Linked DNA regions of Prochlorococcus marinus XMU1412. Each later gene encodes a partner of the first gene's protein in a complex. Links are inferred from orthologs where the notes say so. Each region holds a gene or a part of one and is shown in the gene's direction. Other genes may lie near its edges.

What was found. Proteins that work in one complex are often made in the same cells at the same time.
Region 2: the proteins of accD (region 1) and HA152_RS02905 are in contact, whole or in part, in a solved structure (PDB 8UXZ), measured with the Escherichia coli proteins. The link is inferred for Prochlorococcus marinus XMU1412 from one-to-one orthologs.
Region 3: the proteins of accD (region 1) and accB are in contact, whole or in part, in a solved structure (PDB 8UXZ), measured with the Escherichia coli proteins. The link is inferred for Prochlorococcus marinus XMU1412 from one-to-one orthologs.

Annotation. Positions count from the first base shown.
Region 1 is NZ_JAAORJ010000002.1:255,246-259,130, reverse strand. The notes cover bases 565-3,430. They hold accD (acetyl-CoA carboxylase, carboxyltransferase subunit beta), read left to right. Parts: upstream 565-1,489; coding sequence 1,490-2,371; downstream 2,372-3,430. Other genes in these bases: HA152_RS04240 (Gfo/Idh/MocA family protein), read left to right, coding at 2,768-3,430; HA152_RS04245 (hypothetical protein), read left to right, coding at 2,373-2,765; HA152_RS04255 (phosphoribulokinase), read left to right, coding at 565-1,349. Also shown: leuB (3-isopropylmalate dehydrogenase), read left to right, coding at 1-364; more of HA152_RS04255, read left to right, coding at 453-564; more of HA152_RS04240, read left to right, coding at 3,431-3,865.
Region 2 is NZ_JAAORJ010000002.1:27,332-31,128, forward strand. What follows is about bases 369-3,186. They hold HA152_RS02905 (acetyl-CoA carboxylase carboxyltransferase subunit alpha), read left to right. Parts: upstream 369-1,182; coding sequence 1,183-2,190; downstream 2,191-3,186. Other genes in these bases: HA152_RS02900 (long-chain acyl-[acyl-carrier-protein] reductase), read left to right, coding at 369-1,179; HA152_RS02910 (SDR family oxidoreductase), read left to right, coding at 2,165-2,899; folE (GTP cyclohydrolase I), read left to right, coding at 3,053-3,186. In the rest of the region: HA152_RS02895 (aldehyde oxygenase (deformylating)), read left to right, coding at 1-30; more of HA152_RS02900, read left to right, coding at 139-368; more of folE, read left to right, coding at 3,187-3,793; HA152_RS02920 (phosphoribosylanthranilate isomerase), read right to left, coding at 3,790-3,797. UniProt on the Escherichia coli protein: Component of the acetyl coenzyme A carboxylase (ACC) complex. First, biotin carboxylase catalyzes the carboxylation of biotin on its carrier protein (BCCP) and then the CO(2) group is transferred by the carboxyltransferase to acetyl-CoA to form malonyl-CoA.
Region 3 is NZ_JAAORJ010000001.1:26,374-30,286, forward strand. What follows is about bases 369-3,302. They hold accB (acetyl-CoA carboxylase biotin carboxyl carrier protein), read left to right. Parts: upstream 369-1,549; coding sequence 1,550-2,056; downstream 2,057-3,302. Other genes in these bases: HA152_RS00130 (peptidylprolyl isomerase), read right to left, coding at 369-946; efp (elongation factor P), read left to right, coding at 990-1,550; pdxA (4-hydroxythreonine-4-phosphate dehydrogenase PdxA), read right to left, coding at 2,033-3,067; HA152_RS00150 (SDR family NAD(P)-dependent oxidoreductase), read right to left, coding at 3,090-3,302. Also shown: more of HA152_RS00130, read right to left, coding at 1-368; more of HA152_RS00150, read right to left, coding at 3,303-3,913. UniProt on the Escherichia coli protein: This protein is a component of the acetyl coenzyme A carboxylase complex; first, biotin carboxylase catalyzes the carboxylation of the carrier protein and then the transcarboxylase transfers the carboxyl group to form malonyl-CoA.

The DNA of each region.
Region 1 (3,885 bases):
TGATGTAATTTTAACAAGTAATTTATTTGGAGATATCTTAAGCGACTTAGCCGCGATGTTAACTGGTTCTATTGGTATGCTTCCATCTGCTTCTCTAAACAATAATGGCCCAGGAGTTTTTGAACCTGTTCATGGTTCGGCTCCTGACATAGCTGGTAAAAACATAGCGAATCCTATAGCAATGCTTTTATCTGCTTCCATGATGTTAAAAATTGGATTAAATGAAGAAGAAGCTGCAGAAAATTTAGAAACTGCCATTGATAAAGTTTTATCAAAAGGATTTAGAACAGCAGATTTAGCTGATGGGTCTTCTGAAGTTTCATCTTGCAGTGAAATCGGAGATAAAATAATGGATGAAATTTAAAAAAAATTAATAAATAAAAAAATATTTTTAAGTAAAACATAAAGTTGGCATATGACCTGTCAGAATCATGAGATATTGTTTTTAAAAAATGTCAAAACGTCATCCAGTAGTTGCTGTAACAGGATCTTCAGGAGCAGGAACAAGTACAGTAAAAAGAGCCTTTGAGCATATTTTTGCCAGAGAAGATATTGTTCCCGCAGTTGTAGAAGGTGATAGTTACCACAGATTTGAAAGAATGCCTATGAAAAAAGCTATGGCAGACGCTCTTTCAAAAGGTGAAAATTTCTCTCATTTTGGTCCAGAGGCTAATCTTTTTGACAAGCTAGAAGAACTTTTTAAAATCTATGGTGAAACTGGAGGAGGAAAGAAAAGATATTATCTACATAGTCTTGAAGAAGCAGAAGAACATAATACAAGACTTGGGACAGCCTTGGAACCTGGACAATTTACTCCATGGGAAGATATTCCTGAGGGAACAGATGTACTTTTTTATGAAGGTTTGCATGGCGGGGTAGAAGGTGATGGATACAATGTGGCATCTTATGCTGATTTACTTGTTGGTGTTGTTCCAATAACAAATTTAGAGTGGATTCAAAAAATCCATAGAGATAACGCAGAAAGAGGTTATTCAGCGGAAACCATTGTGGATACTATATTGAGAAGAATGCCTGATTATATAAATCACATTTGCCCACAATTCAGCAAAACCGATATTAATTTCCAAAGAATTCCCACAATTGACACTTCTAATCCTTTTATATGCAGGAATATCCCAACCCCTGACGAGAGCTTTGTGATCATACATTTCAGAAAAGGGGCAAGAGAGAAATGGGGGATTGATTTTCAATACTTGCTTGGAATGATTAACGATTCATTTATGTCAAGTCCTACAAGTATCGTTGTAAATGGAGGGAAAATGGGTTTCGCAATGGAACTAATTCTCACTCCAATAATTCATAAAATGATTGAGGAGAAAAATAAATAATAATTAATTTTCGATTATCAACTCAAATAATTATATTTTTTAATTTTAGGAGTTTTTAATCTATAGGATCTCAAATTTTTATATATCTTTCTTGATAAAAGTACCTTATTTAGATTTAAATAGAAAAAACAGGAAACGTTGTGTCATTAATCGACTGGTTTGCCGCAAGGCGTAAAGATCAATTTGTTGGGAAAGTTTCGCAAGATACTGATGAGGGAGATGGTTTGTGGGTTAAATGTTCAGAATGTTCGCAAGTAGCCTATAGAAAAGACCTAATTTCAAATTACAATGTTTGTAGTAATTGTGGACACCACAATAGGATTAATAGCGATGAAAGGATAAATATAATTGCTGACAAAAATTCATTCGAGGAGTTTGATAGTTCACTAAGTCCTACAGATCCTTTAGGTTTTAAAGATAGAAGAGCATATGCTGATCGAATTAAAGAAAGTCAAGCAGGTACAGGTTTAAGAGATGGAGTCGTAACAGGTATCTGTTCTGTAAATTCAATGCCTTTAGCATTGGCTGTTATGGATTTTAGATTTATGGGAGGATCCATGGGTTCAGTAGTTGGTGAAAAAATTACAAGGATAATTGAGAGAGCAACTTTAGAAAATTTTCCAATTCTTATTGTTTGCGCATCAGGGGGAGCAAGGATGCAAGAAGGTATGTTAAGTCTCATGCAAATGGCAAAAATATCTGGAGCACTAAAAAAACATAAAGAAAAAAATCTTCTTTATATGCCCTTGTTAACTCATCCAACCACTGGAGGGGTAACAGCAAGCTTTGCAATGTTAGGTGATTTAATTTTGGCGGAACCTAAAGCTCTTATTGGATTTGCGGGAAGAAGGGTTATAGAACAAACATTAAGAGAAAAATTACCCGATAATTTTCAAACAGCTGAATATCTGCTTGAGCATGGTTTCGTTGATGTAATAGTTAAAAGGAAAGATCTCAAGGATACTTTGACTAAAATTTTAAAAATTCATGGTGTAAAAGAACTTGCAAAAGCAAATATATAAAATGAGAATTATTTCAAATTTCTTTTATTTTTCTTTAAGCCTTTTATTTTTTATTTTAAATTTTGCGCCATATTCTTATGGGATAGGTAATGTTGACTGGGTCCTACTAAAAGAGAATAATGAAGGGAAAGAATGGCTTGATAAAGGAAGTATTAAGCCGCTTCCAAATGGTGAAATAACTGTCTTAACAAAGTTCTTCAAAAATCCAACTGATTCTGATGATGATGGGGTGTTATCACTTTATGTAATGAGAATTAATTGCGATGAAAAAAAGTTTAAAGATACTTCCATAAATGGAATACCTCAATTCAATTCAAAATGGCAAACTTCCAATAATGATGAACTAATAGATGTAGTTATTGAAAATAGCTGTTCAGAGTTTATAAATGGATAAGAATGAATTCTAAAAATAAAAAATTAAAAATAGCAATCGCTGGTCTAGGTTTTGGTAAAAAAGTACATTTAGAAGCGTTAAAAGAGTCGAATTATTTAACGCCTGTTGCTATTTATCATTATGACAAAATGCAAAAATCAATTCTAGAAAAAGAAACTGGTTTAGAGTTTTTTCATGATTGGGAAGGCTTAGTTAAATCTCAAGAAATTGATGGGATTATTATTGCTACTCCTCCTGAATCAAGATTTGAATTAGCAAAACAAGCTCTTGAGAATAATAAAAATTTGCTACTAGAAAAACCTGTTTCAATATCGTCCTCTGAAATAGAAGAGCTTCAGAGGATATCTTTGATTAATAACTTAAGCGTATGTGTTGATTTCGAATATAGAGCAGTACCCCTTTTTCTTCAGACAAAAAAAATTATTGATGAAAATATTTTAGGAGAAATATATTTAGTCAAATTAGATTGGTTAATGGGTAGCAGATCCGACCCTAAAAGGGCTTGGAATTGGTATTCTTTGGAAGAAAAAGGTGGAGGAGTTATTGGCGCCTTAGGTACTCATGCATTCGACATGTTGAATTGGTTTTTTGGAGAATCAATAAATGTATCTGGCAAGTTAGCAACATCGATCAAAAAAAGACCTTTAGCTAATTCATCTGATTTTAATGATGTTACTAGCGAGGATGTTTGTCTGGCTAATATAGAAATATCAAACTTTAGCTCCAATCTTATTCCATGTCAGGTATCTCTATCATCGATTTCTAAAAATGGTAGAGGTTTTAGTTTAGAAATATACGGAAGCGAAGGTTCACTTATTCTTAAGAGCGAGAACCAAAAAGATTACGTCCATGGTTTTAATTTGAAATATTCAAACAATGAAAATAAAATACAAAATCTAACTGCAGATTCGAGATTTAATTTTGAAAAAACATGGTCAGATGGAAGAATAGCTCCAGTTTTAAGAATTCAAAATTTATGGGCTGAGAGTATTTTTAATCAAACACCTATCATTCCAGGATTATGTGAAGGACTTGCGAGTCATAAAGTTTGCGAAGCCATAAGAGAATCTTCGAAAAGCGGATTAAGAATCAAAATTTAAAGCTATACATCTATAAGTAG
Region 2 (3,797 bases), 230 kb from region 1 along the record:
GCAAGAATGGCTATGGCAGCTATCGTCTGATTACATTTCTAATTATTTAACGATTTTAATAATTAATCAATCCTATTTAAGTAGTTACCTCTGTGCTATTGTTCATAACATCGTATAGAAACCATTTATAAATTTTAAATGTTTGGGTTAATAGGCCACTCAACCAGTTTTGAAGATGCAAAGAGAAAAGCTTCGATGCTAGGCTTTGATCATATTGCTGATGGTGACTTGGATGTTTGGTGTACTGCTCCTCCTCAGCTTGTTGAAAATGTAGAAGTTAAGAGTGCTACTGGAATATCTATTGAAGGTTCTTATATAGATTCGTGCTTTGTTCCTGAAATGCTTTCTAGGTTTAAAACGGCTAGAAGGAAGGTACTAAATGCTATGGAACTAGCTCAGAAAAAAGGGATTAACATTACCGCTTTAGGAGGATTTACTTCTATTATTTTTGAGAATTTTAATCTTCTACAGCATAAACAAATTAGAAATACTTCATTAGAGTGGGAAAGGTTTACTACTGGCAATACTCATACCGCCTGGGTTATTTGTAAGCAACTAGAAATAAATGCGCCTCGCATTGGGATAGACCTTAAAAAAGCAACTGTTGCTGTAATTGGTGCTACAGGAGATATTGGTAGTGCTGTTTGTAGGTGGCTTATCAATAAAACTGGGATTTCAGAACTTCTTATGGTAGCAAGACAACAAGAACCTCTAGCGCTGTTACAAAAAGAATTAGATGGTGGCATCATAACAAGCTTAGATGAGGCATTGCCAAAGGCGGATATTGTCGTATGGGTTGCAAGTATGCCTAAAACTATTGAAATTGATACTGATAACTTAAAAAAACCATGTTTAATGATTGATGGTGGATACCCCAAAAATCTTGATGAGAAATTTCAGGGTGAAAATATTTATGTTTTAAAAGGAGGTATAGTAGAGTTTTTCAATGATATTGGTTGGAATATGATGGAACTTGCCGAAATGCAAAACCCTCAGCGAGAAATGTTTGCTTGCTTTGCAGAGGCTATGATTTTAGAATTTGAAAAGTGTCATACAAACTTTAGTTGGGGAAGAAATAACATTTCCCTTGAAAAGATGGAATTTATTGGGGCAGCTTCTTTAAAGCATGGTTTTTCCGCCATTGGACTTGATAAGCAGCCTAAAGTATTAACTGTATAAATTATGGCTAAACGTTACCTCCTTGATTTTGAAAAGCCTCTTGTTGAACTTGAGAAGCAGATAGATCAAATTAAAGAATTAGCTCGAGATTCAGAGGTAGATGTTAGTCAACAGCTTCTACAGCTGGAAACCTTAGCTGCTAGAAGAAGAGAAGAAATTTTTAAATCTCTCACCCCTGCTCAAAAGATTCAGGTAGCTAGACATCCTCAAAGGCCAAGTACTTTGGATTTTGTTCAAATGTTTTGTGATGACTGGATCGAGTTACATGGAGACAGAAATGGTGGCGATGATATGGCACTAATTGGGGGGATAGGTTCGATAAATAATAGGCCAGTGTTGATGTTAGGGCATCAGAAAGGAAGGGACACAAAAGAAAATGTAGTAAGAAACTTTGGGATGGCAAAACCAGGAGGTTACAGAAAAGCTCTTAGATTAATGCAGCATGCAAATAGATTTTCTTTGCCAATTCTTACATTTATTGATACTCCTGGAGCTTATGCCGGTTTAAAAGCTGAAGAACAAGGTCAAGGAGAAGCGATTGCAAGAAACCTTCGAGAGATGTTTGGATTGAAAGTCCCAATTGTGGCTACTGTTATTGGAGAAGGAGGTTCAGGAGGCGCACTTGGAATTGGTGTTGCAGATAGGTTACTAATGTTTGAACACAGTGTTTACACAGTTGCTAGTCCGGAAGCATGTGCATCAATTTTGTGGAGGGATGCTGCGAAGGCACCAGAAGCTGCATCAGCACTTAAAATTACAGGTAAAGATTTACTTAAATTAGGTATAATAGATGAGGTATTACCAGAACCTTCTGGTGGGAATAATTGGGCTCCTTTAGATGCTGGTTACACACTAAAAGCGGCTATCGAGAAACATCTTAATGCTTTAATGCAAATGCCCGAAGACGAATTAATTGAGGAAAGATATAAAAAGTTTAGAGTTTTAGGTAAATTTATCGAAGCAAATAATATTGAAGAGATTTATAGTGAAATTCCCCAAAAAACTGAATAACTTGAAACTAGCTTTTATAACGGGTGCTACGAAGGGTATTGGTAGATCTACCGCAATTACTTTCGCCAATGCTGGCTGGGATTTAATTTTACTCTCCAGGGATATGGATTTAATGGAGAAACTAAAGAGCGAACTGTTCACTACTAAATCAAAAATTAACCTAGTAAAGTGTGATTTATCTAATCCTTTAGAAATAGAGCATTGTGTTAAAGAGGCAATTGAGAAGTATGGGTGCCCTTCAGTATTGATAAATAATGCCGGTTGCGCATTTAATGGCCCTTTAGTTGAAATGGAATTAGATCAATGGGAACAAACTATTCAAATAAACCTCACAAGTGTTTTTCAAATTTGTAGTTTAATAGTCCCTCAAATGAGAAAAAATGGTGGTTTAGTTATTAATGTTAGTAGTCATGCCTCTTATAATGCATTTCCCCAATGGGGAGCATATTGTATTTCAAAGTCTGCACTAGTTATGTTTACTAAATGCTTGAGGGAAGAGGAGAGATCTAATTCAATTAGAGCCTGCACAATAACTTTAGGCTCAGTAAATACTCCTCTTTGGGACTCAGAATCTATAAATGCTGATTTTGATAGAACTTCTATGCTCTCCTCAAGCGAAGTGTCAGATACTATTCTCTATATGGCTCAACAACCTGCATCACAACTGATTGAAGACTTAACTTTAATGCCCTCCGGAGGAGCTTTCTAAACATTCTTTTTCTTTTCTTAATCCTTAAAAAGTGATTTTTTTTAGGGCTAAGCGAACCCGATTAAACAAAAGAATGTGATATAGTGTATAAGCAATTAAGCCTTAAGAAGATACAGTTAATTAAGTTGCGTACAATTTTCTGTCAAGAATTTTATGACCTCTACATTACCCAACGATAATATTAGAAACTTTGACGATCAGATTACTAATAAATTAATCTCCGAAATTATAAGAGACAGAATTAAGAATTCTGGTACAAGATTTAGTGCTAACGATAATATTTCCGATTTTATAAATCCAGGTGAATTAGAAATTTTAGAAAAAGAAGTAGCCTCAAGAGTTAAAGATTTACTTAAGTCCCTCGTAATTGATGTTGAAAATGATCATAATACTCAAGAAACTGCTGAAAGAGTTTCAAAAATGTACCTAAATGAAGTTTTTAAAGGCAGATATCATGAACAACCTAAAGTTACAAGTTTCCCTAATGATAAGAATCTTGATGAAATTTATACAGTTGGCCCAATTTCGGTTAGATCTGCATGTTCACATCACTTAGTTCCAATTTTAGGAGAGTGTTGGATAGGTATTAAACCTGGAAATAAAGTCATAGGACTTTCAAAATTTGCGAGAGTTGCTGATTGGGTTTTTTCAAGACCTCATATACAGGAAGAAGCTGTAATGATACTTGCAGATGAAATTGAAAAACTGTGTGAACCTAAAGGTTTAGGTATTATTGTAAAGGCCCAACATTATTGTATGAAGTGGAGAGGAGTTAAAGAGCCAAATACAAGTATGATTAATTCTGTGGTTAGAGGCGATTTTAGACACGATTTAAGTTTAAAACAAGAATTTTTTGAGCTTGTAAAACAGCAGTCTGCTACTAATAATTACTAATTTC
Region 3 (3,913 bases), on another replicon or contig:
CTGGATTTAATTCTGCTTCATATAAAAAGAAGAAAAATTGCGATGAGCCATCATCAACTGAGGTATTTGAATGGGACCATCCTAGAGTTCCAAGTGTTGCAAAAGGTAATGTTGGTGTCTCTGTGTAAAGACCTAAATCTTCAAAAGTTTGATTATAAAAAGTTTCTTTTTCATCAGGAATTCTAATTTCTAAGGGAACATGACGTTCTTCTTTTGTTTCAGGATCTACGTAACCAATATCTTCACCAATTGGATCACCTGTTTGCAGTACAAAAAATTCTTCTGCTCTGTTTATAGGTAAATCTTTGTAGAAGTTTTTTGAAGATAAATCTATAAATGCTCCTGCTGTAAGTGGGGCGTTAAATCCATCCACGATTGCTTGCATATCTCCTTTGGAGGTCTTTATATTGACTTTTGCTCTGCCCAGTAATCTTGGTAAATTATCAAATTCTTTGGGAATAGAGTATGGAAATTCATTTGGTAGAAAATATTCTTCTAATCCACCTATTTTGTCTAAAGAATCTCTTCGGGTCGCTATAAATGAGTATTTATCTTTTGATTTAGAGTAATCTTGAAGACTATCAAAATTTTCTTTGAGTTCTAAAAATGTTTTCTCAGCAATTTTCTTTTTATCGTTTGGTAATTCTTGAATAATTTTACTCTGGTATTTTTTTAGTAAAGATTGACATTTTGTAACAGTTTTCGTAAGAGCGGGCCATCTTCCTCCCCTGATAAGGTCACTAGTATCTTCCAGTTTATGTTGAAGTTCTTGTAACTCAACTTGCTTGATAGGGAGTGCGTTTCTGAGGATTGCACTAGGGTCTTTTACAGCATTTCCAGTAGGTAAATCAGCTAGTACTTGAATCGGTTTTAAGAAAAAAACCTGTAAAATTACAATCGATAAAATTAAAAAAAGTTTGTTCTGATTTGATAAGAATTTTTGCATAGCACTCTTGCAGGTTTATGATCCTTGGGGATGTAATACAGGAATGATTTCCAGTAACGATTTTCGCACAGGTACTACCATCGAATTGGATGGACAAGTTTGGCGTGTTGTAGAATTTCTACATGTCAAGCCTGGCAAGGGTTCTGCTTTCGTGCGAACAAAATTAAAATCAGTTCAAAGCGGCAACGTAGTTGAAAAAACTTTTCGAGCCGGAGAATCAGTACAGCAGGCTATCCTTGAGAAGTCTAACCTGCAGCATACTTATGTGGAGTCTGGTGATTATGTTTTTATGGATATGACAAGTTTTGAGGAGACAAGACTCACCTCTGAACAAATAGGTAAAGGTTCAAAGTATTTGAAAGAGGGAATGGAGGTTAATGTAATTTTTCATAATGGTAAAGTTTTAGAAGTAGAACTTCCAATATCTATTACTTTGAAAGTTACAGAGACTGATCCAGGAGTTAAAGGTGATACTGCTAGTGGGGGCACGAAACCAGCTATTCTAGAAACAGGTGCTCAAGTTATGGTTCCTTTATTTATTTCTGAGGGAGAGATGATTAAAGTTGATACTCGTAATGACAGTTATCTTGGACGTGAAAATTAATGGCTATGAAATTAGATCATGATGACTTAAATCGCTTAATAGAGAAAATCTCTAAAAGTGATATACAAGAGTTCTCACTAGAGGGAGAAGATTTTAAACTCGAAATAAAAAGGAATGTATTTGATCAGAACCAAGTTTTTAATAATTTAGTCTCAAATACTTCATTTGATAAGCAAACAATTGTTGATCAAAAAACTAATAATGGCAATATACCAATTGTCAGTGAATCCGAAGCACCTCAGGTGGCGCCCCCAGGGCGTTCTGATCTAACTGAAATTACTTCTCCTATGGTTGGGACATTCTATAGGGCTGCAGCGCCTGGTGAGGAGCCATTCGTCGAAGTGGGGAATAACGTTAAGGTCGGTCAAACTATTTGTATTTTGGAAGCAATGAAGTTAATGAATGAAATTGAATCTGAATTTAATGCTGAAATAGTAGAGATTCTCGTTGAAAATGGAACACCAGTAGAATTTGGTCAAGTTTTAATGCGTGTTAAGCAGTCTTGAATTGTTAGTCATTTCTACGGCAGTCTTAATAGCCTCAATCATGCTCTGAGATTGAGCAATTCCTTTGCCGGCAATATCAAATCCCGTTCCATGATCCGGAGATGTTCTTATAAAAGGTAACCCGATTGTGGTATTGACTGAGTAATTTAGAGCTATCAATTTCATTGGTATTAAACCTTGATCATGATACATAGCAAGAATGCCATTGTGCGTATCAGCATTATTGTCACTCCAAGCTTTTACGGAAGAATTCCAGCAACTATCTGGAGATAAAGGGCCTAATAATCTAATACCTCTATTTTTCTCATTCCATGTGATTAATGCATCATTGAGCCAATCTTTTTCTTCATTACCTAAAATACCCTCTTCGCCGGCATGAGGGTTTAATCCTGCTACTTTTAAAGTAGGTTTATCAGTATAGGTATTACAAAAATCTTTGAAAAGATCCAATTTAGAATGGATTAATTCTTTAGTTAATTTATTGGGAACCTCAGAAAGGGCAATGTGGGTTGTAGCTAGTAAAGTATTAAATCTCCAACCTGTTATTGGAGATTTTGCTGTAAATAACATTCCAACGTTTTTTACTCCACATGATTTTGCTAGTACTTCAGTTTGACCAGAGAAGTGATGACCTGCAAGAGACCATGATTTCTTGCAAATTGGTCCAGTTACAAGTGCCGAATTGGGAGATTGTTTTACAATATCTATTGCTTTTGTTAAATATTGGAAACTTGAATTACCATAACTTGATTTAGGGCCATTATCTGATGCAGCAATTTCTAGATCATGTATTTTGAAATTTTTAGGATTCGCAAGGTTTTCTAATCCTAATGACCTGAGATATTTATATGTATTTTGTAGATTTTTTTTTGATCCAACTAATATATATTCAATATTTTTGGGTATCTGACTAGAACAAAGTGCTTTTAAGATTGTTTCAGGTCCAATCCCTGACTCATCTCCCACGCTTAATACTACCTTTAATATTTCATTTGCATTTTGAAAATTCATAAAAAGCTTTTAATTTATTTTTTTAACTGTTCAGATAACAATTTTTTAAGCCTAATTTATAGTTTTTATAAATTAGTTTATATCCGAGTGTTTTGCATAAAAGTTTGTTTGAAACTCTTCTATTTTCCATCCAAAAAGATTGAGCGATAGGTGATAATGCATCTTTTACATCCTCAAATAATATGGGCTTTGGCATTGTTAAACCAAGTAAATCGTAGCAATATTGAATAACTTCTATCTGAGAACAGGGTTCATCATCTGCAATATTTATAATTTGATGAAACTTTAAACAATCTTTATTCTGTAATAAAAAAATAATCGCATGCGTAATATCAGCAACATGAACTCTTGAAAATACTTGAGATTTTTTTAAGATAACTCGAATTTTTTGATTTTTGATTGCATCAAACGTGGATCTTCCAGGTCCATAGATACCAGGTAATCTAAAAATTTGAACGGGCAAACTAGATTCAATCCATTTTTTTTCGCAATTTAATCTATTATGACTTCTTTTTTGAAAAGGATTAGGCTGATCTATCTCAGAAACCCAACCACCTTCAGTGTTTCCATATACTCCTGTGGTTGATAAATATCCAACCCATTCAAGGGGTAAATCTTGCAGTTTACTTTGTAGGCTTTCTAGTACGGGATCATTACCATTTTTGTCAGGAGGTATGCAACTAAGAATATGTGTTACTCCATCAAAAATTTCTTCGTCGGGAACTACGCCGTTTTCACTGTTGAAAATAAAACTATTTGGATCTTTGCTTGCAGATCTTGAGCTTGTTAAAACATTGCAACCGAATTTTCTAATTGTTTTTGCAAAAAAACTACCGCTGAAACCAC